DNA from 2 places in the Gluconacetobacter diazotrophicus PA1 5 genome. Region 2 is predicted to be linked to the other one. Evidence: riboswitches for the same ligand, from Rfam matches in the RefSeq annotation. Region 2 holds a riboswitch; the other holds the start of a gene.
What was found. Region 2 has a riboswitch for S-adenosylmethionine ahead of GDI_RS11575 (threonine aldolase family protein). Riboswitches for the same ligand answer to the same signal wherever they lie in the genome.
Positions count from the first base shown of each region.

Region 1 (11,448 bases), 1.7 Mb from region 2:
CTGCTGCTGCTGATCGGGGGGCGGATACCCGATGCCTTCATCTATTTCCAGTTCTGACCCGAAATCCGGCGCGGGGCCGGCGGCCTGGCGCCGCTTCGCCGTCCTCTTCGCCGCGACCGCGGCGGGCGTGGGGGCGGCGGTGTACCTGTTCGTCGCCATCGTCGATCCGTGGGACATGCTGCCGCTGTCACCGCGCTGGCACCGGGTCCCGATTTCCATCAATGCGCGCTACACCATGCCGGCCCTGGCCGTCAGCGCGCGGTTCGATTCCGCCATGGTCGGGACATCGACCGGCCGCCTGCTGCAACCCGCCATCATGGATGCGCCGTTCGACGCACGCTTCGCCAACCTGGCGATGAGCAGCGCCTCGCCCTGGGAGCAGGATCGCCTGCTGCGCCTGTTCCTGCGCCATCATGCGGCGCCCCGCTTCGTGCTGATCGACATCGATGCCGCCTGGTGCTTCGCCGCGCCGCGGAACCTGTCCACCGGCAACCGGCCCGCGCCGGACTGGATGTATGTCGGATCGCCCTGGCGGGGATACGCGGACATCATGAGCCTGTACGCGGTGCAGGAAGCCGCGAACCAGTTCATGTGGCTGACCGGGCGCAAGCGCCAGCGCTTCGGCACGGACGGTTATACCACCTTCCTGCCACCCGACAGCCGCTACGATCCAAGGTGGGTCGCGGCGCAGTTCCGCAAGGAGATCTTCGATACCAGCATGGCACGCGGGCCCGCGGCCCCGCCGGTGTCGATGCCGATGCTGGCCGGCCTGGTCGCCGCCATCCCGGCCGGCACCACCACGATCCTGTGGTTTCCCCCCACGGACAAGGAAAGACAGGGCGCCCCGGGCAGCACCGTCGCCGCGACCCGCGCCGCCTGCCGTGCCGCCGTCACCGCGATCGCCCGGGCCGCGCCGCGCACCATGGTGGTCGATTTCGATATTCCCGGCCCGGTCACCGGAACGCGCGACAATTTCTGGGATTCGATCCATTACCGGCAGTCCGTCGCCCGTCTGGTGATGGACGATCTGGCCGCCATCCATTCGGGGCGCGCCATCCCGCCGGAACACGGTCGGGTCCTGGTGCCGCTGCACTGAACGGGGCGCAAATCCGGCCATACTGCCAGCCCCTTGTCCCTCCGCCGTCATCTGATAAGGAGGATGGAGGATCGAAGCGATTGGAGAGGCGGTGAGCAGCACTGATCACGGCCAGCCGGAATGGTCCCTGCAAACCGGCGACGGTGCTACCGTGATCGTCCTGTCGGGGGACTGGCTTGCCCAGGGGGGCAAGGTCCGGGGGGGCCCATTCCCACGTTCCCGCCCGACGGGTTGCGCCAGGCCGCGCCCGGCCGGCCGCTGACCTTCCGCAGCGATGCGCTGGGACGGTGGGATACCGGGCTGATCGCCTTCCTGTGGGATCTGAAGCAGCGGGCGACCCAGGCCCATTTGGACCTGCGCACCGACACGCTGCCCGATTCCGCGCGCAAGCTGCTGGACCTGCTGCCGGAAGCACCACCGCCACCGCCGACGCCCCGGCCCCGCACCTTCGCCCCCGTCACCGCGCTGGGCGCATTCACGATCGAGAGCCTGACCGAGATCGGCACCGTGACCGAACTGGGCGTGGAGACGGCACGCGGCGGCCTGGAGGCCGTGACCGGACGCGGGCGGATGCGGTCGATCGACCTGATGTCGAACATCCGCGATGCCGGGCCGTCGGCGCTGCTGATCGTCAGTGTCGTGAACTTCCTGGTGGGCGCCATCCTGGCCTTCGTCGGCGCGGTGCAGTTGCGCAAGTTCGCCGCCGACATCTATGTCGCCAGCCTGGTCGGCATCGCCATGGTGCGCGAGATGTCGGCGGTCATGACCGCGATCATCATGGCGGGGCGCACCGGCGGGGCCTACGCCGCGCGCATCGCGACCATGCAGGGCAACGAGGAAATCGACGCCCTGACGGTCTTCGGCATCCCGGTTTCCAGCTACCTGATCCTGCCCTCGATCCTGGGGCTGGTGGCCACCATGCCGTTTCTGTACCTGTATGGCTGCCTGATCGGCATGCTGGGCGGTTTCACGGTGGCGATCAGCATGCTGGCCGTCACCGGGGCGGGCTATTTCCACCAGACGATCAATGCCGTCGGACTGAACCAGTTCGAGTTCGGCTTCATCAAGAGCATCTTCTTCGCCATTCTGATCGGGCTGACCAGTTGCCGGATCGGGTTACGGTCGGGGCGCAGCGCCGCCGATGTCGGCGTGGCGGCGACGCGGGCCGTGGTGGTGGGGATCGTCGGCGTCATCACGCTGGATGCGATCTTCGCCGTCATCGCCACGACCCTGGGGATCTGACGCATGACCGATTCCCACGCGGCACAGCCCGAAACCCTGATGGCGCTGGACGGGGTCACGCTGGCGTTCGGGCCCAAGGTCGTACAGCAGAACGTCACCTTCAACGTACGGCGCGGCAGCATCTTCGCCGTGATGGGCGGGTCGGGCTGCGGCAAGAGTACCATCCTGAAAAGCATGATCGGGCTGCTGCGCCCGACCGCGGGCCGCTACCTGGTCGACGGCGAGGATTACTGGGCGGCGGACGACACCCATCGCGTGGAGGTCAGCCGCCGGTTCGGCGTGCTGTTCCAGAGCGCGGCCTTGTGGAGTTCGCTGACGGTGGGCGAGAATGTCGCGCTGCCGATGCAGATGCTGACGCACATGGACCCGGTCACGGTCCGCCGCCAGGTGGAACTGAAGCTGGGCCTGGTCGGCATGCTGCATGCCATCGACCAGTATCCGTCGGAAATCAGCGGCGGGATGAAGAAGCGCGCCGGACTGGCGCGGGCGATGGCGCTGGACCCGGACATCCTGTTCTTCGACGAGCCTTCGGCGGGGCTGGACCCGATCACATCGGCGCGGCTGGACGATCTGATCATGAACCTGCGCGACGGGCTGGGGGCGACGATCGTCATCGTCAGCCATGAATTGCCCAGCCTGTTCACCATTGCCGATGACGGCATCTTCCTCGATGCGCAGACCAGGACACCGATCGCGCACGGGGCCCCGTCCTGGCTGCGCGATCACTGCGATGACCCGCAGGTCCACGCCTTCATGCACCGCGAACGTACCGAAACCCAGTCCGGAAGGACCGACTGACCCATGGCAAACAAGGAAACAGCCGTTGGCGCATTCGTCATCGGCGGCGTCGCGCTGGGAATGGCGGCGCTGGTGTTCTTCGGCAATTTCAACATCTTTTCCAGCACCAAGCAGGCCGTCGTGGTCTTCCAGGGGTCCACATCGGGCCTGAGCATCGGCGCGCCGGTCACCTTTCGCGGGGTGCGGGTCGGTGCCGTGGACGGGATTTCGATCACATATGACGCCAGGACCCATGGCGCCTACATCCCCGTGACGATCGAGGTGCAGCCGGGCCGGGTGACCCTGACCGGCGAGGACCATCGCCGCACCGCCCTGACCCTGCGGGACCTGATCGATCACGGCCTGCGCGCGTCGCTGAACCTGCAGAGCTTCGTCACCGGACAGGCCGAGATCGACCTGGATTTCGACCCGGCCTCGCCCGCCGTGCTGCACCCGGACATCGCGACCCGAACGGAAATCCCGACCCGGCAATCGGCCATCCAGAAGGTGCAGGAAACCCTGAGCCAGCTTCCGCTGAAGGACCTGGCGGACAACGCCCAGGCCGCGCTGCAGAGCATCCGCCAACTGGCCGAACGCCTGGATGGCGACCTGCCGCCGCTGGTGGACAGCGTGAGGGAGACGTCCGACCATTCGCGGGCCGCCGTCGACACCGCGACCCGCGCCATCGACGACCTGCAGCGGCGGCTGGACACCACGCTGGGCAGCATCGACACGCTGGCCACCACCGGCACCCGGCAACTGGACGCGCGGGGGGCCGACCTGCATGTGCTGCTGGGCAATGCCAACGACACGGTGATCCAGGCACGCCAGAGCCTGGCCGGGCTGCGCGACATGACGTCGCCGCGTTCGGCCGACCGCGCCAACATCGATTCGACCCTGCGCGACCTTTCGGCCGCCGCCGCCGCGCTGCGCGGCTTTGCCAGCGATGTCGAGCGCAATCCACAACTTCTGCTGATGGGACGCCGCCCATGACCCGCCGCAATCGCCGGATGGCCCGGCTTGCCCTGCCCCGGCTTGCATTCCTCGTGGTTCCCGCCTTCCTGGCGGGCTGTGCGTCCCCGCCCGTGCGGTTCTACACGCTGGGGGCGCCGGCGATCGCGACCGGGGCGGTTCCGACCGGCATCGTCACGCCCGCCACGCCGGTCGTCGAGGTCGCGCGCGTCACCCTGCCCGACTATCTGGACGGGCAGGATATCGTCGTGCGCGCGGGCAACCAGATCGAACGCAGCGCCACCGGCCGCTGGGCCAGCCGGCTGTCGCTGGGCGCCACCGACCTGATCACCGCGCAACTGGCGCGGGGCCGCACGGATCTGTTCGTGACCGACCAGCCGCAGAGCCTGCCCGCGACGTGGCGGCTGGCGGTGAATATCAGCCGGCTGGATGTCACGCGGGACGGCACCGCGTCATTGGAAGCCGACTGGTCGATCATCCCGCATGACGCCAACCTGCCGATCCTGCACAGCCGCGCGGCCTTCACCCAGGCCGGCGCGGCCGCGACGGACGGGGACACCGCCCGCCTGACCCAGGCGGTGCTGGAACAATTGGCGGAAAGGATCGTGGCCGGGTGGCCACGGTAAGCCGGGGCGGGATGGTACGTTACGGCCCCGGCGGCCGCAGCGCCAGTTCCCGCACCACCACGCTGCCGACCTGATAGGCAGCGGCGACCGAGGGCAGATAACCGGAATACCCGCCCTCGGTCGCCTCGGACTTCAGCAGGGCAGCAGCCGTCTGGCCGGGCGGGGGCATGTCGTAATTGCTGGCGGTGCGCAGGATCAGTACGCGGTCCGGGTCCACGCGCCCGGCCTGGGCCTGCAGCGTCAGGGCCTGCATGAAGCCGACATCCTCCTCGGCCGTGGTGGCGAACGTGCCCTGCCCCTTGGTCCAGTATGTCACCCACCGTTCCGCCCAGCGATTCATCCGCGCGCCGACCCAGAAGGTCTCGCTGGACACGGTATCACCCAGCAGGACGGTGGGTGGCTTCTGCGCCTGGGGATAGCCGGCATAGCGGGCGCGGATCGCCCGCAGGGCCGGCGTGTCGGCCAGCGGCACCGCGCGTGTCAGGTCATACGCCCAGCGGACCAGCGCCGGATTGAGCGTGTAGGCCATGTCGCCCGACAGGGAATGGAGCGGCGGCACCGGCTGTTCGTCCGGGACGCTGCCCTGCACCGGGGTGAAGCCGTCCGGCCAGCCGGCGGGGATTTCACGGGCATCGACCATGTGCGCCAGCCCGCCATTGATCACGCGCGGGGCCCAGACGGCCGATCCGGCCGAACCGAAATTCGGGTCGATCCCGGCAATGCCGGCCAGTACGAAATACGCATGGCGCAGGTCGAAACGCGGGTCGAGGACCAGCGCCGTGATGGAAGAGGCCATATGTTCCGGCCCCTCGCCGCTGGCGATGCCCAGTACCTGAAGGTCGGGATTGTAGCGCATCACCCCGTGCCAGGTGCCTGGTGCGGGCAGGACCTGCGGCAGGGGCAGCTTCTCCACCCAGGTCTGGAATTCGCCGGGGACGTCGCCGGTATCGTTGCCGACCTCGAACGTGGTGACGACGACGACGCGCACCGGAATTCGTGCCGCCTGGGCCGTGCCCGCCCCGGCCATGCCCAGCAGCAGGGCAAGGCAGGAGACCATCCATGTGGGTCGGCCGATCATGATCATCCGTTTCCTTTCTGGCGGCGGGGTGCGGCGCCCGCGCCGGCATCGCGGATCATCCCGGCCTCGAAGTCATGCAGCCGGGCCTCCAGCGTCCATTGCAGCCGTGCCTTCTCGCTGCCGGCCAGCACGTCGTGGCAGGCACCCGCGGCGGGTGCGGGGCCGGGCGGCACCGCGGCGCAGGCCGCCACCATGCGGTAGGGCGCGGTCTGCCGCCACAGGCTGTCCCCCGGGACGAAGGCATATTCCAGCCCGCTGCGCGACAGGTCGCGCAGCGCGGCGTAGTCGAGCGCATAGGTCGTCGCCGCGCGGTCATATTCCCGGGTCAGGTCGATGCGCGACACGCCCTCGTCATCCGTGGACAGCGCGACCGGCACCCCGGCGGCGCGATAGGCGCGGAAGGGATGGGCCGCGCCGGCCACGCCGAGAATGACGTCGTTGCTGGTCAGGTTGATTTCCACCATCACGCGGCGACGCGCCATTTCGGCCATCAGCCCATCGGAATCGTCTTCATGCAGGATGTCCACCCCGTGGCCGATCCGGCGGGCGCCGGCGATTTCCACCGCCTGTCGGATATGGGTGCGCAGCCCCTCGGGCGGGACCAGGCCGGGCGCCAGTTCCCCGGCATGCAGCGACAGCTTCACCTGCGGATCGCGCCGGGCCAGCCAGCCGAACATGCGCATATGCAGCCCGTAGTCGCGCATGGCGATGGCGTTGTCTTCCGGCGCCACGATGTTCACGCCGACGAAGCGGGGATCGGCCTTGACCAGCGCATAGCCGAAATCAAGCTGCGGAAAGACCATGGCCGGGGGCATGGTGCGGATGGTCTGGTACAGATAGCGCACGACGACCGAGCAGCCGGGGCGGGCCTGGTCCGTGCCGCACTGCAGGACGGCATGCATGCGCGCCTCCATCGCATCGACCTCCTGCCGTGCCGCCGCGACCAGGGCGGGCAGCGCCGGGGCGATGGCGCGATCGACGTCGGCGAACCCGTCGCCCTGCAAGGGAAGGTGTGTGCCCAGTCCCGCGACCGGGCCGAGCTGCGGCGACACCATCAGTTCCAGGTACAGGACGTGATCGCCCGCCGCGTGCGTCACGGCTTCGGCCAGCATGTCGCCGCCATGGGTCATCTGTACCGGCATGAACCGGTCGAAGGTCGCGAAGAAATGGTCATGCCCGGACCGGTCGGTCGCGGTCGGCACGAAATCGCGCATCGACAGCGCGTCGATCATGTCGGCCCGGTCGTCGGGACGGGCGGCCAGGTCGGCGGCGCGGACCCGGCCCGAGACCGGCGCGGGGCCGCAATTGCCCGGCAGGATGCGCCCCAGCGCGGGCGAGACGCACAGCCCGTCCTGCGCCGCCCAGTCCAGCATGCTCTCGGCATAGACCGCGCCCGCCAGATGGTTGTGCAGGTCGGCGCCCTTCGGCATGGCGCGCAGCACGTCGTCCAGCCGCGCCGGATCGGTCCGGATGCGGTCGAAGGCAGCCGAGGCGGCGTCGGGCTGGACCGGTGCGGCCCGGGACGCGGCCACCCCGGGCGTGATCAGTGAAACGGCCAGGCCGGCGGCCAGGGCGCAGACGGGAACGAGTCGGACCATGCGGCGATGGTGCGGTGACCGATTCCAAAACGCAACAGCCGCCACATGTCAGGACAGGGGGCTGAAGCGGGGAACGCCATCGACGTCCTCGACCCACATGGCCAGGGGCCGGACCCAGTAATCGCCACGGGCCTCGCTGCGATAGGTCACCAGCCATTCCTCGGTTTCCGAGTGCCGGCCGACGCAGATCAGCGTGTACAGGCCGCCCTTGTAATGCCGATACAGGCCCGGCCGTGTCCTTTCGGTCTCGTTCATGCGTTACTACCCTTGTCCTGCCCGGATTCGGCTCCGGGACCCCGAGCCAGCGCCCACGCGAACCGACGGAACCTCATCGCATGAACCGCCCGCCTCGTCATATCCTGCCCCTTCTCCTGCCGGTCATCATGCCGATGCTGGCGCTCGGCCCCGCGCGGGGCGCCGCGCCACGTCACCCGTCGCATCCCGCCACGATGGGCGGCCCCGTCACGCTGACGCAACAGCCGGACAGCGTGCTGGACCGGGCGGCGCGGCTGCTGAACGCGGGCGACCTGGCGGCGGCGGCCCGGCGCGGGAATACGCCCGTGGTGCTGGTCGGGTCGGCCCCCCTGTCGACCCGGGCGGGGGACAGCGCGCTGTTCGTGCAGTTGCAGTCGGCCGACCTGTGCGGATCGGCGGGCTGTTCGACGTCGGTCTATCTGCGCAAGGACAAGCAGGACTGGATCAAGGTCCTGGATTCGGTCAGCGGCCCGGTTTCGCTGTCGCGCCGCACGCATGGCGGGATGCACGACCTGATCATCAACGGGACCGATCGCTGGGTGTGGAACGGCACGACCTATCGCGACACCATGCCCGCCCCGCCCGCCGACGATCTGCGCCAGTCGATCGAACACTACCAGGCCCAGCACCACAAGGCACCGCCGCCGCAGTAACGGGGCCGACACAGGAAAGACGGGGGAGTGCGTGGAGCGGGTGAAGGGAATCGAACCCTCGTATGCAGCTTGGGAAGCTGCCGTTCTACCATTGAACTACACCCGCGGCGCAGCGGCCCCTATAGCCCAGCGAGCCGGACGATGCAATCCGTTCCGCCGCCGTCGACCGCGCGGGGCGGCGATGGTTGACGAGCGGCGCCCCGATCCGCGATAACCCTGTCGTCCGGCGGGCCTGGGGTTCGGCGGGCCCTCGTGATTTGGATCGGCCGGCTTGCGACGAGGTTAAACAGACGCGCTAAAGAGGCCTGACTTCCGCCAGAATCCGCGGGCGTCACGGTTTCCACGGTCGGATTTTCGCGTCGGGACGCGGGGCCGCCGGATCGGTTCGACACCGGATGCCCCGAGGCCCGGCCTTTCTGACGATTCTGTTCCGGGAGCTCATGATGAGCAACGATTCGACCGACCGAGCCTACCGCCCCGCGACCCGCCTGCTGCATTCCGGCGTCGAGCGCACCCCGTTCGGCGAGACGAGCGAGGCGATGTTCCTGACATCGGGCTTCGTCTACGACAATGCCGAACAGGCCGAGGCGACCTTCACCGGCGACGTGACGCATTATCAGTACAGCCGGTTCGGCAACCCCACCGTCGAGGCGCTGGAGAAGCGCCTGGCGGACCTGGAAGGGGCCGAGGCCTGCATCGCGACCTCGACGGGCATGGGGGCGGTGTCGTCCGCGCTGCTGTCGCACGTCAAGGCCGGGGACCGGGTGGTGGCGTCGCGCGCGCTGTTCGGGTCGTGCCACTGGATCGTCGCCAACCTGCTGCCGCGCTACGGGGTGGAAACGGTGTTCGTGGACGGGGGCGACATGGACGCGTGGGCGGAAGCCCTGGCGCGGCCCACGGCGGCGGTCCTGCTGGAAAGCCCGTCGAACCCGATGCTGGACATCCTGGACATCCGCGCCATTTCCGACCTGGCGCACTGGGCCGGAGCCCTGGTGGTGGTCGACAATGTTTTCGCGACCCCGCTGCTGCAGAAGCCGCTGGAACTGGGGGCGGATGTCGTCGTGTATTCCTGCACCAAGCATATCGACGGCCAGGGGCGCGTCCTGGGCGGCGCGGTGCTGGGCCGCAAGGACTGGATCACCGATACCCTGCAGCCCTTCACCCCGCATACCGGCGACGCCCTGTCGCCGTTCAATGCCTGGGTGATGCTGAAGGGGCTGGAGACGCTGGCCCTGCGCGTCCGGGCAATGACCGACAACGCCGCCGCCGTCGCCGATCACCTGGCCGGCGCCGAGGGGGTGACGCGGGTGTTCTATCCCGACCGGCCCGACCATCCGCAATACGCGCTGGCGCAGGCGCAGATGAGCGGCGCCTCCACCCTGGTCGCCTTCGAGGTCGCGGGCGGCAAGGCGGGCGCCTTCGCCTTCATGAACGCGTTGCGGCTGATCGCGATTTCCAACAATCTGGGTGATGCGCGATCGATGGTGACGCACCCGGCCACCACCACGCACATGAAGATCGGCGCCGAGGAACGGGCACGACTGGGCATCACCGACGGCGTGATCCGCTTTTCGGTGGGTCTGGAAGACAGCGCCGATCTGAAGGATGATCTGGATCGCGGGCTGGCCGCCCTTCGGTCACGCTGACGCAGGCAGGAACGCGCCATGGCCCAAGACAGACCGCCGCCCCCCGGACTGGACCCCGACCCGGACGCCGCCCTGGCCGAGGCCATGGACGGCGCCCCGTGCTACGAGGCGACGACCGGCGCGATCCGCGTGGTCGTCCGGGCCTTCTGGCTGGACGACCAGTCCCAGCCGGAGGAACACCGCTTCACCTGGGCCTATCGCATCCGGATCGAGAACCACGGCAGCGACACGGTCCAGTTGCTGCGCCGCACATGGGAAATCACCGACGCCACCGGCCGGGTGGAACATGTCCATGGTGACGGCGTGGTCGGCGAACAGCCGGTGCTGGAGCCCGGCCAGGCCTTCGAATACACATCCGGCGCGGCGTTGCAGACGCCCACCGGCTTCATGCGCGGGCAGTTCCACATGATCCGCCCGCAGGCGCACCAGCAGTTCGACGTGCGGATTCCGCCGTTCAGCCTGGATTGCCCGTACCACCCCGCCATCATTCATTAAGGGCGCCGCTCCGGCACGCCCCCAGCAAGACAGGCTCATGACCCCCACCGACACGGTTCCCCTGCCCCGTCCCTCTCGCGAGGAGGCGGAAGACGCGATCCGCACCCTGCTACGCTGGGCGGGCGAAGATCCCGCCCGCGAAGGGCTGCTCGATACGCCGGGCCGCGTAGTGCGGTCGTACGAGGAATTCTTCCAGGGCTATGCCGAGGACCCGTCCGAAATCCTGTCGCGCACCTTCTCGGAAGTCGATGACTACGACGAGATCGTGCTGCTGCGCGACATCCGTTTCGAAAGCCATTGCGAGCACCACATGGTGCCGATCATCGGCGTCGCGCATGTCGCCTACCTGCCCGGCAAGCGGGTGGTGGGGATTTCGAAACTGGCGCGGGTGGTCGAGGCCTTTTCCCGCCGGCTGCAGATCCAGGAACGCCTGACGGCGCAGATCGCCAATACGATCAACGATGTGCTGCAACCGCATGGCGTCGCGGTGATCCTGGAGGCCGGGCACCAATGCATGACCACGCGCGGGGTGCATCGGCCCGGCGTATCGATGGTGACCAGCCGCATGCTGGGGGTATTCCGCACCAATTCGGATACGCGGCGCGAACTGATGGCGATGCTGAACCGGCCTTCGGCCGCCACCACCCATATATAACCGCCCGTTCGACCGGGTGGGTGGTCCCCGCCGGTGGCGGGGACCTTCGGGTCAGTCGCCCGCCTTTTCGTTGATCTGATAGGTCAGGGTCACGTGGCTGTCGCCCGGCTTCTGGGCCGGCACGACCTGGACCGACGCGCTGATATCACGCTTCTGGTACAGCTTCTGGACGGCTTCCTGATCGGCGGCCATCGTGGCCTGGGTGATCGCCGAACCCGGACGCAGGGCCGTCGCCGCCGTCAGGTCGGCGGTGGAAACCTTCTTGTTGCCCTCGAAGACGATCTTGTCGACGACCAGGCCGACATGGGTTTCGGTTTCGGTTCCCGGGGCCTGTTCCTCGATGACCCACTGGACA
Region 1 is NC_010125.1:794,111-805,558, reverse strand. Features, by position in the region: gene GDI_RS03755 (MBOAT family O-acyltransferase) at 1-57, shown strand, start outside; gene GDI_RS03750 (hypothetical protein) at 32-1,096, shown strand; partial or broken gene GDI_RS03745 (MlaE family ABC transporter permease) at 1,188-2,338, shown strand; gene GDI_RS03740 (ABC transporter ATP-binding protein) at 2,342-3,136, shown strand; gene GDI_RS03735 (MlaD family protein) at 3,140-4,108, shown strand; gene GDI_RS03730 (PqiC family protein) at 4,105-4,713, shown strand; gene GDI_RS03725 (purine nucleoside permease) at 4,733-5,797, opposite strand; gene GDI_RS03720 (adenosine deaminase family protein) at 5,794-7,389, opposite strand; gene GDI_RS03715 (DUF1653 domain-containing protein) at 7,438-7,644, opposite strand; gene GDI_RS03710 (hypothetical protein) at 7,725-8,297, shown strand; tRNA gene GDI_RS03705 (tRNA-Gly) at 8,330-8,403, opposite strand; SAM riboswitch at 8,537-8,617, shown strand; gene metZ (O-succinylhomoserine sulfhydrylase) at 8,741-9,943, shown strand; gene apaG (Co2+/Mg2+ efflux protein ApaG) at 9,962-10,438, shown strand; gene folE (GTP cyclohydrolase I FolE) at 10,476-11,093, shown strand; gene GDI_RS03685 (POTRA domain-containing protein) at 11,145-11,448, opposite strand, start outside.
Region 1: linked by a shared signal. The riboswitch ahead of metZ (O-succinylhomoserine sulfhydrylase) and the one ahead of GDI_RS11575 (threonine aldolase family protein) in region 2 are both predicted to bind S-adenosylmethionine.

Region 2 (11,448 bases):
TTCGAACTGCACGAGGCAAGTCGGCGAAACCCGTTTGGTATGTTCGACGAACCCGTCGAACGGGCGCCCTGGAACCATCAGGTGAGGCACTTCCGCCGCATGGGCCTCGGCGAGGCTGCCGGGCAATTCGACATGCCTCAAGATAGTCCAACGTTCCCGGCAACGCGCCTCGAGCCAGACGTTCAGGGAGGCCAGATCAGGAAAATGCGGCATCTCCTGCCAGATCTGCCGCCGGGCGTCCTGGACGGTCTTCTCGATTTGACCTTTCTCCCAACCCGCTGCCGGATTGCAGAACTCCGCCTCGAACAGATAATGGCTCACCAGGGCCGAAAAACGCAGATTGACCTGGCGGACCTTGCCGGGCCCAACCCGGTCCACGGCGGTTTTCATATTGTCAAAAATACCTCGACGCGGCACCCCGCCCAAAACGCGAAAGGCTTCCGTCAGCGCGTCGAACAGCATCTCGTGAGTCTGGAGCGGATACGCCCGCAGAATGAAGGCCCGGCTGTAGGACAGCTTGGTGTGGGCGACCTGCAGCTTGACGCGCCGCCCCCCGATCACCGCCCAGTCCTCTCCCCAGTCGAACTGGAAGGCCTCTCCGGGTTGAAAGCGCAACGGAACGAACACGCCGCGTCCCGTCGTCTGCCGCGCCCTTTGCTGTTCCGCCTTCCAGTTCCGGATAAAGGCCGCAACCCGTCCATACGATCCGTCATAACCCAGCGCTACAAGATCCACATGCAGGCGCCGCCCCGTGCGGCGCTGCTTGCGCGACTTTGACGTCTCCAGAGCAAGCCAGGTCGCCAGTTTCTCCGCAAACGGGTCCAGCCGGCTCGGACGCTCGGCAACCTTGAACTGCGGCTCAACCGTCTCCGCCCGGAGATACTTGCGGATCGTGTTGCGCGACAATCGCGTCCGACGCTCAATCTCGCGGATCGGTACATGATCCCGGTAATGCCACCGCCGGATCACACTCAACAATTCCATGCTGATCACTCCTTTAACCCCCGGACAGTTGCTCCGGGGAAGTGTCAGACACGGGTCAATTCTCAATGAAAATTTCCGCCCCTACAGGGTCAGTTCTCGCTGGAAATCAACAGATCGGGACCCTGGTGACCGATACGCGCGGGGTGATCGAGGCCTATGTGTTTGGTCCCGGGATTTGGTGGTGCATTATTTTCACATGAGTGGAAGGATGCGCTATGGGCCAGGTTCACCACGGAAGCGCCACGACGACAGCGGCAGTCCGTCGAGCGATACAACATAGTCAAGAGAGCCTGAGGGTTCTGGCGAAACGCTACGGGATCAACCCGAAGACGGTCGCCAAATGGAAGGGGCGGACCGATACGTCGGATCGACGCACCGGTCCGAAGGTCGCATCCTCAACCATCCTGTCGACCGAAGAAGAAGCGATCGTTGTGGCCTTCCGTCGCCATACCCTGCTGCCTCTTGATGATTGCCTTTATGCGCTTCAGGCGACGATCCCGCATCTGACGCGATCTTCCCTGCACCGTTGTTTTCAGCGCCATGGGATCAGCCGCCTGCCCGAGACCGAAGGCGACAAACCAAAACGGTCGAAGTTCAAGAGTTATCCGATCGGCTATTTTCACATCGACATTGCTGAAGTCCGCACTGAAATGGGGCGCCTTTATCTTCTGGTGGCGATCGACCGGACCTCGAAATTCGCTTTTGTCCAATTGCACGAGAAAGCGACACGTCGCGTTGCCGGTGACTTCCTGCGTGCTCTGGCCGCTGCGGTTCCCTACCGCATCCATACCGTGCTGACCGATAACGGCACGCATTTTACCGATCCGGCCGGCAATGGATGGACACCCGAAGACATCAAGGCCATGCGGGCGGATGGTGTCCTGTTCCGGTGCCACTCTTTTGAACTGGCCTGTGCTGATCTCGATATCGAGCATCGACTGACAAAGCCGCGACATCCCTGGACGAATGGCCAGGTCGAGAGGATGAACCGCACGATCAAGGACGCCACCGTCAAGCGCTTCTACTACGAAACACATGACCAGTTGCGTCAACACCTCGCCGACTTCGTTACCGCCTACAATTTCGCCCGCAGGCTCAAGACCCTGCGCGGCCTCACTCCATATTGAATTCATTTGTCAGCAGTGGGAAAAAGAACCATCACGGTTCATACATAATCCGCACCACCAAATCCCGGGACAAAACACCCTATGTCGACGAGGCCGACATCGACCAGTTGCGCGTCGGCGCACGGGCCTGGTTCCGGGCGCCGGGATCGGACGTCCCGGCGACGGACGCGCGGGTGGCGTCGATCTCGGCGGCCTCGATCCGGGAACTGGATTCGCCCGAGGCCGCGTCGGTCTATGGCGGCCATGTCCAGGCCCGCAAGGACGAGGCGGGGCGCCTGATTCCCGACAGCGCGATCTATCGCGTCATCCTGGTGCCGGATCAGGAAACGCCGGGACACGGGGCCGGCGGCGCGGCCCTGCGCCAGCCCGGCGTCGCGATCATCCAGTGCCGGCCCGTGTCATTGCTGGCACGCGTCTATCGCAAGACGGTCTCGCTGCTGATGGGGGAAGCCGGCTTTTAAGGTTCCGCCAGCCTCCTGGCACACGACTTGCGGGCGGCGGGACCCTGCGATATCGTCCGGCCCGCATCCAGAGTCGGGTCACGCCCCGGCACCAACCTGCATCCGAGCAAGGTGGCGTTCCCGTGACGGGAAGATGTGGCCGATCCGGCAAAAAACGGACCCCAGCCGCACGCCATGATCCTCGCGATGCGCGACATCGGACGAGGAAAGGCCTTTACCGCAATGCCCCAGACGCAGCAGTTCGCCAGCGACAATTACGCCGGTATCTGTCCCGAAGCCCTGCGTGCGATGGAAGACGCCAATCGCGGGTCCGCCCAGGCCTATGGTGACGATCCCTGGACGGTCCGCGCGGCCGATGCGTTTCGCGCGACCTTCGAGACCGATTGCGAGCTGTTCTTCGTCTTCAACGGCACGGCCGCCAATTCGCTGGCCCTGGCCGCGCTGTGCCAGTCGTACGAAAGCATCATCGCCGCCGACATCGCCCATGTCGAAACCGACGAATGCGGGGCGCCGGAATTCTTTTCCAACGGCGCCAAGATCCTGGTCGGGCGGACCGAAAACGGCAAGCTGACGCCGGAGACGATCCGCGGCTTCGCGCGGGGACGCACCGACATCCATTTCCCGCGTCCGCGCGCCGTCACCATCACCCAGCCCACCGAGACCGGCCAGGTCTACAGCCTGGAGGAAATCCGCGCCGTCGCCGCCACCTGCCGCGAACTGGGGCTGAAGCTGCATATGGATGGCGCGCGATTCGCCAATGCCGTCGAAAGCCTGGGCTGCACCCCGGCCGATATGACGTGGCGTTCCGGGGTGGACGTGCTGAGCTTCGGCGGCACCAAGAACGGCATGGCGATCGGCGAGGCGGTGATCTTCTTCAACCGCTCCCTGGCCGAAGGGTTCGATTATCGCTGCAAGCAGGCCGGCCAACTGGCATCCAAGATGCGCTTCCTGTCCGCGCCCTGGGCCGTGATGTTCGAAACCGGCGCATGGCGCGCGAATGCCGCCCATGCCAATGCCTGCGCCCGTCACTTCGCCGATCAGGTCGCGGACCTGCCGGGGGTGGAGGTGCAGTTTCCCGTCGAGGCGAACGCGGTATTCCTGAAGCTGCCCCCCGAGACGACCGCGGCGCTGCGGGCGCGCGGCTGGCTGTTCTATACCTTCATCGGTGACAGCGCCCGCTTCATGTTCGCCTGGGATTCGGAGCGTGCGCGCATCGACGCGCTGGCGGCGGACCTGCGCGCCATCACCCGCACGCCGGCATGACGCTGCAATCCTGGCTGCTCTACCTGAACGCAGTGTTCCTGCTGTCGGCCATTCCCGGGCCGAACATGACGCACATCATGACCGTCAGCGTCCGAAACGGCATCTGGCGGACCGTGCCGGGCATGGTCGGATGCCTGCTGGCGCTGGTCGCGCTGATGGGCGCATCGGCATTGGGACTCAGCGCCGTGCTGACGGCGTCGCCCACCCTGTTCAGGGTCCTGAAATTCGCCGGCGCGTTCTATCTGGTCCAGATGGGCGTGCGGGCCTGGCTGGATCGCGGGTCGGCCCCGGCGGGGCCGGACGCGGCCGTTCCCCTGGCGTGGCATTCCACGCTGGGCACGTCCTTCCTGGTCGGGGCCAGCAACCCCAAGGCCATCATCTTCGCGGCATCGTTCCTGCCGCAATTCATCAACCCCACGGCGCCGCAGGCCCCGCAATACGGGCTGCTGGTCGCGACCTCGGCCGTGGTCGAGACGCTGTGGTATCTGATCTATGCCAGCAGCGGCGCACGCCTGGCCGTCGTGCTGACCCGCGCCGTGTGGCGGCGGCGCGTGCAGCGGTTCAGTGGCGCGCTGTTCATCCTGTTCGGCTTCGCGCTGCTGCTGCACGATCCGAAATAGAACGGGCCCGTCATAGATCCGGGATCGTCACCCGCCCTTCGATACGAGTCACCGTTTCGCCGCCGATCCAGATATCGGACCCGATCCGGGTCACCGTAACACGCCCCATACGGCCCAGCGCCGCCCCCTGGCTGGCGACATAGGCCGGCGGCGCCAGCCCGCTGCCGATCATCCAGATCGCGAGGCCGGCATTCAGGCTGCCGGTCACGGGGTCCTCGAACCCGTCCACGCCGCCGCAGATCCCCCGGACCTCGAACTGCGCGCCGTCACCGTCCACCGCCTTGTCCCACGGGGCCACGATGCCGACCTGCAGGTCCCCCAGCGCGCGGAAATCCGGCCGGACCGCCAGCACGTCCGCCCGGCCGCGCAGCATGACGGCCACCCAGCCGGGGCCGTTATCCACCCAGTTCGACGCCACGACCGCATCGGGCGGCAGGTTCAGCCCGCGCGTCACCGCCGCCAGCACCTCCGCCCCGACCGGTCCGGCACGGCGCAACGTGGGGGCCGCGAAGGCCAGCCTGTCGCCATCGCGGCGAATGCGCACCAGCCCGGCGGCGCAGTCCTGCACCACGTCCCTGCCCTGCGGCACGCCGCCCATGGACAGCCAGACATGGCAGGACCCCAGGGTGGGATGTCCGGCGAAGGGCAGTTCCTGGTGCGGCGTGAAGATCCGCACGCGATAATCCGCGTCCGGCCGGGTGGGCTTCAGCAGGAACGTCGTCTCGCTGAGATTCATCCAGTTCGCGAAGGCGGCCATCTGCCCGTCGCTCAGCCCGTCAGCCCCGATGACGACCGCCAGCGGATTGCCCTTCAGCGGCCGTGCCGCGAAGACATCGACCTGGCGAAATGCGAATTCTGTCATGTTGCTGTTCCCGATTCCCATACCATCCATCCGTTTACGCCCGGCTGTCAGGACGGCAGGCCGTCCTGTCGCAGAGCCTGGTCCAGCGCCGGTGCGTGGATGCGCGCCACCGCGCGCAGCACGCCCTGCCGCCGGCAATCGGACTGCTCGGCGGCGGCGCGCAGCCCGTCCAGGCTGGTGGAGTCGGCACCGCAGGCCGCCAGCGCGGTCCGGTCCAGCCGTGCCAGCAGCAGGCGCGCATGTGCCACGTCCCGGATATCGGCCGCGCTGTATGCCACCCGGATCGCCACCGGGGCGCCGTCATCGTCCTGCCCGTGTGCCGGTCCGTGAAGGACCAGCAGAACCAGCAGTCCCAGAACGATGATCAGACCGATCCCCGCCGCCTCGACATACGGCCAGAAGCGATCCGCCGCTCCGTTTCCGGCGGTCCGGGCCGGAGAGCCGGCGCCCTGCCTGTTTTTTCCTGTGATGGACATCATCGACTATCCTCCTGGATGATGAAGAGGCCTCCGCTTCAATTGTATTAGTACAACTTCGTCGCTCTCTTCATTTCTTGAGTTTTCATCTATGACATTCGTTGGTCAACGGCTATATTGTCATAGTTCAATCAAGCCGGAGCCGCACAAATGGACCGAGACAGCATGTGGCGCCCCGATATCCCACCTGCGCCCGGCCCGCTCTATCATCGGCTGGCCGACGCCATGGAACGCGATATCGCGGCCGGGACGCTGGATAACGGCACGCGGCTGCCCCCGCATCGCGACCTGGCCCATGCGCTGGGAATCAGCATCGGCACCGTGACCAAGGCCTATGCCGAGGCCGAGCGGCGCGGCCTGCTGCAGGCCCATGTCGGCCGGGGGTCGTTCATCCGCGCGCCGACGCCCGACGTGGCGATCCTGCCCACCTTCGACATCGCGCCGACTCCCGCACCGCGGGGGACGATGATCGACCTGCGCTGCAACACCCCGCCCGCGGTCGCATTGTCACAGGCGCTGGAACGCGCCGTCACGCAACTGGCGGCGGCCGGGCACCTGGAGCCCGCCGTGCAGTATATCCAGGGCAGCGGCCTGCGCCCGGTGCGCGAGGCCGGGTCGGCGTGGCTGGCGCGGCGCTACGGGCTGGAGCGCGATCCGGGCGACCTGATCCAGTGCAATGGCGGGCAGCATGCGATCGCGCTGACCCTGTCGGCGCTCTGTCGTCCGGGCGATACGGTGCTGTGCGAATCCTCGACCTTCTATGGCGCCAAGATCGCTGCGGAGCATCTGGGCCTGTCCCTGCGCGGGGTCACGATGGACCATGAAGGGCTGGTGCCGGCGGCGCTGGACCGCATCGTTGCAGAAACCCGCGCCCGGGTGCTGTTCACGGTGCCGACGCTGCACAACCCCACCGCCCGCACGATGGGCGCCGCGCGGCGCGAGGAGATCGTGCGGATCGCCCGGCGGCACGACCTGACGATCGTCGAGGACGACGCCTATTCCGCCTACGCCGACCCGGGCGACCGTCCTCCGCCGATCGCGTCCCTCGCGCCCGAACGCACGCTCTATCTGGCCAGTATTTCCAAGGGGATCTGTCCGGGACTCCGCCTGGCTTTCGTCGCGCTGCCGCCCGCCATGCCGCGCGAGCGGATCCTGCGCGGCATCCGCGCCCTGGGCTATTGCCCCCCGGCGCTGGGCGGACTGGTCTTTACCCGCTGGGTGGCGGACGGCACCGCCGACGCCGTCGCCGACGCGGTCCAGGCCGAGGCCGCCACTCGGCTGGACCTGGCACGGCGAATCCTGGGCGATGCGATGGAACAGCCGGGCGCCGTGCGCTCGCCCCATATCTGGCTGCCCTTGTCGCCGGTGCAGACCCAGCGGGTCATCGGACGGGCCCTGCGCGCCGGCGTGGAACTGACGCCGCAGGAGGCATCCAGCGTGTCGCGCGATGCCGATCCGGGCGTGCGGGTCTGCCTGGGCGCCCCGGCAGACCGCGCGACGCTGGAACAGGCGCTGCATGTCCTGCGCACGGCGCTCCATGACAGCGAGGTCAGCCAAACCGAAGGCATCGTCTGACGACGGCGTCCGCCAGGGACACGGGCTGTCAGGGCGCGGCGGCCGGCAGCCGCCAGCCATATCGCAATGCCAGCAGCCGCAGTCCGAAACAGAGCAGCCCGCCCGCAACGGCGACCGGCGCGGTAGGCAGCGCCAGCCGCCGCCCCACGACGACCAATGCGGCCCCGGCCAGCGCGGCGGTGGCGTAGATGTCGGACACCAGCACCAGCGGCACCCGCGCCAGCAGGACGTCGCGCATCACCCCGCCGCCCACGCCGGTCAGCATGCCCATCATGGCGGCGGCCAGCGGCCCGATGCCGCGGGACAGCGCCTTTTCCGCCCCCGCGACGGCGAACAGCGACAGGCCGGCGGCATCCAGGACCGAAAGCGGGTACCACCCCGGCACCGTGGGCACCGCCCATCGCCCGGCGAACACGGCCAGCCCGGTCAGGAAAGCCAGGACGGGATAGCGCCAGTCCTGGATGGCGCTGGGGGGCACCGTGCCGATCAGCACGTCGCGGATCATCCCGCCGCCCAGCGCGACCACGAATGCCAGGACCATGACCCCGAACAGGTCCAGCCCGCGCGCGGCCGCCACCATCGCGCCCTCGGCCGCGAATACCACCGTGCCGGCCAGGTCGGCGAACAGGATGATCCGGCCCAGCGTCGCGCGCATGTTGCCGTCAGGCCCCGGCGGCGGGGAAATGGCGCAGGATCCGGCTTTCCCAGAATCCCGCCAGCAGCATGATCGCGGTCATGGTCATGCCCGCGTCCAGGACGTCCATGTGAATCACCAGCGGATAACCGGCGACCAGGGCCGCGATGGCCGTCAGGTGCGACGGCGCGATGCAGCCATAGACCACGCGCTTGTACAAAAGGCTGCCCAGCAGGAAGATCACCGGCCCCGCCGCCATGATCGCGGCGGGCACCGGGCGGGCCGGGCCATGCGGGTGTGCCAGGACCAGGTCGCTGCCCACCGCCATGACGATGATGCCGGCGATCAGGATCACGTGGATATAATGGAAATAGGCCGCCATCCGCCCCGGATCGCCGGAATGGCGGATCGCGGCGCTGCCATCCTTGCCGCTGGTGCCGAAATAGAGCCACCACGTTGCCAGCGAGGTCACGAACGCAGTCAGGAAGGCCAGGATGACCGGCGCGCTCCACACCCCGTTTTCGGCCAGGGTATCGCCGGTCATGATCACGGTTTCGCCCAGCGCCACCAGGACGAACGCCTGGCAGCGCTCGGCCATGTGCGCGCCCTCGACGGTCCATTCGCTCGTCCGCGACCGGCCCAGTCCGGGCACGGGAAAGCCGAACATGGGCGATATATATTCGCATGCCACGCCGCAGGCCCACAGCCAGGGACGCGGCCCCTCGCCGGCCAGTCCGCCGGCGATCCAGAACAGGGCTGCGGCACCGACCCAGACCATCATGCGCCGGAAATTGGCGGCCAGGGGATGATCGGCACCCACGGCGCACAGGGCGAAGACCGTGCGCCCCACCTGCATGACGGCATAGGTCACGCCGAACAGCATGCCGCGTTCGCCGAAGGCCTCGGGCAGCGCCGCCGCCAGCAGCAGCGCCAGCAGGGTGATGCCGAACAGCAGCCCGCGCACCGCGGGGCGTTCGGGGTCGAACCAGTTGGTGATCCAGCAGGTATATTGCCAGCCCAGCCAGACCGCGAACCACAGGATCAGCGCCTGGATCGCCCCCTGGGTGGTCTGATGATGCAGAAGCAGGTGCGACAATTGCGTGACGGCGAAGGCGTAGACCAGGTCGAAGAACAGTTCCTCGAACGTCACCCGGGCCTCGTGCCCGTCCCGCCGGCGCAGCAGGCGGGGCGGCCCCCCCGGCCGCCCCCTTGTCCATGGCCGCGCCCGCTGGGGCGCGGCCTTTTACGTCAGTGGCGCGGTGCAAGGATGTCAGCCAGCATGTCGGGCGTGCCCGGTATCCGCTGCAGATGCGGATAGCGCAGGCCGCCGTGATACGGGATGGCGATCGTGACGTAGTGGTCCCCCATGTGCAGCAGCAGTGCGATCGGGGCCGCGTGCGGGTCCCGTGCCGCCGTGATCGCGTCCTGCAGCACGTCGGGATCGTAGGCCTCGCCATTCACCGCGACCAGTTGCGCGTCGCGGGTCACGCCGGCCTGCCAGGCCGGGCTGCCCCATTCGACGTTGGCCAGCGTACCGCCCTTGCCGACCAGGAAGCCCAGCGAGAAGCTGAAATCCGTCACGTGCCGCATGGCGGCGAAGGATTTGACCCAGTCGTTCGGCTGGTCGGTATAGACCAGGCGGTATCCCCCGCGCGTGAAGCCGTCCAGCGGCGCATGGGTCGATGTGCGGTCCAGCCGCTGGCGCAGGAAGGTGGCCCAGTCATAAGGCTGGATGTCGTTCAGCGCCTTCACCACGTCGGCGAACTGGTAGGTGCTGGTGACGAAGCTGCCGTCATTGGTGCCGAAGAAATGGCGCGCGACATCGTCCAGCGAGTGCTTGCCGTCCGACAGCTTGCGGATCAGCGTATCCGCGTCCAGCCAGACCAGCTGGCCTTCGGAATAATAATCCTCGCTGCGCTGCCAGCTCCGCCAGGACAGGGGCGAACGCTGGGCGATCACCGGATCGTTGGTCGTGTCCTGCAGCGGACGCCAGGTGCGTCCCTGGCGGGTGTCGTACATCGCGCCCACCTCGGCCAGCGCGTCGATCACCTGCTGTTCGGTCATCAGGCCCGACCGGGCGGAAAGGACATAGCCCCAGTACTGGGTCTGTCCTTCATACACCCACAGGCCGGACCCGCGCTGCGGGGTGTTGAAGTTCGGCGCCCACAGGTCGGCGGGGCGGCGATACTTGCCGTTCCAGGAATGGGTGTATTCGTGGGCCAGCAGGTCACGGACGGCGAAGGTCTTGTCCCACTCGGTGAAGTAGCCGCGCGGACCGCTGTTCTCGCTGGAGCGGTGATGTTCCAGCCCGATCCGCCCCAGTTCATTGGTCAGAGCCAGCAGGAAATCGTAATGGTCGTAATGGTGCGAGCCGAAGAGCAGCCCTGCCTGCGTCACCAGATCCTGGTGCGCCTTGACCTGGGCGTCGGTGGCCGCCAGTTCCGCCGGCTTGTCCGCCATCACGTTCAGCGTTACCGGCGCCGCAGCCCCGGGGGCGAGGTCGAACCGGCGGAAATATCGCCCGGCGAACAGCGGGGAATCCACCAGCGTGTTGAACGGCACCGGGTCGAACGTGACGACGTCGCCCGCCGGGCCATGGGCGCGCAGCGCGGTGCCGTACTGCCATCCGTGGGGCAGACGCAGTTCCGCCTGCACCGGGATCTGGCGCGTGAAATACCCCGCCGGGTACAGCGCCACCGCATTCCACTGGACGTTCAGCATCTCCGGCGTCATGACCACGCGCCCTTCCTCGGGCGACACGGGCGACAGAATCTGGAACGACAGGTTCAGCGCATGCACGCCCTTGGGCACCCGGACATGGAAGGCGCTGACCATCACCGTGTCGCGCACCCATTCCAGCGGGGCGACGCCGGCCTTGACCACCAGGCCGCCGAACTGCTCGATCGTGCCGGTCGGCGAATGGTCGCCCGGCACCCACATCGGGTAGAGCAGGGTCATGTCGCCGCCCGTTTCCGCCAGCGCAGCAGGGACCGGCACGCTTTCACGCACCGTCATGACGCGCCGGGCCAGGTCGGTGGCATCGACCGTCAGATGAATGGTTCCGCCGAACGGCACGTCACGCGGCACCGGCACGGAATCTGGAAGCGCCAGGGGCTCGGGTTGCGGCTGGCTGTCGGCCGCGCGCACGGAATACGGACGGCCCGCCATGCCGGCGGCCACCAGGGCGGTGGTCAGGGACAGGGCGAGGAAGCGTTTGGAAAGCGGACGCAAGAGGACATACCCTTTCGAGGCAGGCGGTAGAAGACGCGACCCGGAGGCCGCAACGATCACCTATCGCAATGACATGGAATGGTCCGCCCCGCTACCATGACCCGCCTCGCCGGATTGCGCCCTTGCAGCATAATGATGAAATTTTCATGACATATCGGCGGTAAAATCGACGATCGGCCGACGGTCGTCGCCGATAATCGATGATTATTAAATTA
Region 2 is NC_010125.1:2,511,749-2,523,196, forward strand. Features, by position in the region: gene istA (IS21-like element ISGdi17 family transposase) at 1-984, opposite strand, end outside; partial or broken gene GDI_RS11565 (IS481-like element ISGdi9 family transposase) at 1,200-2,187, shown strand; gene GDI_RS20620 (hypothetical protein) at 2,159-2,572, shown strand; SAM-I-IV-variant riboswitch at 2,631-2,737, shown strand; gene GDI_RS11575 (threonine aldolase family protein) at 2,795-3,835, shown strand; gene GDI_RS11580 (LysE family translocator) at 3,832-4,455, shown strand; gene GDI_RS11585 (PhzF family phenazine biosynthesis protein) at 4,466-5,317, opposite strand; gene GDI_RS11590 (UrcA family protein) at 5,365-5,796, opposite strand; gene GDI_RS11595 (aminotransferase-like domain-containing protein) at 5,944-7,368, shown strand; gene GDI_RS11600 (trimeric intracellular cation channel family protein) at 7,397-8,023, opposite strand; gene GDI_RS11605 (low temperature requirement protein A) at 8,031-9,152, opposite strand; gene GDI_RS11610 (M61 family metallopeptidase) at 9,251-11,170, opposite strand.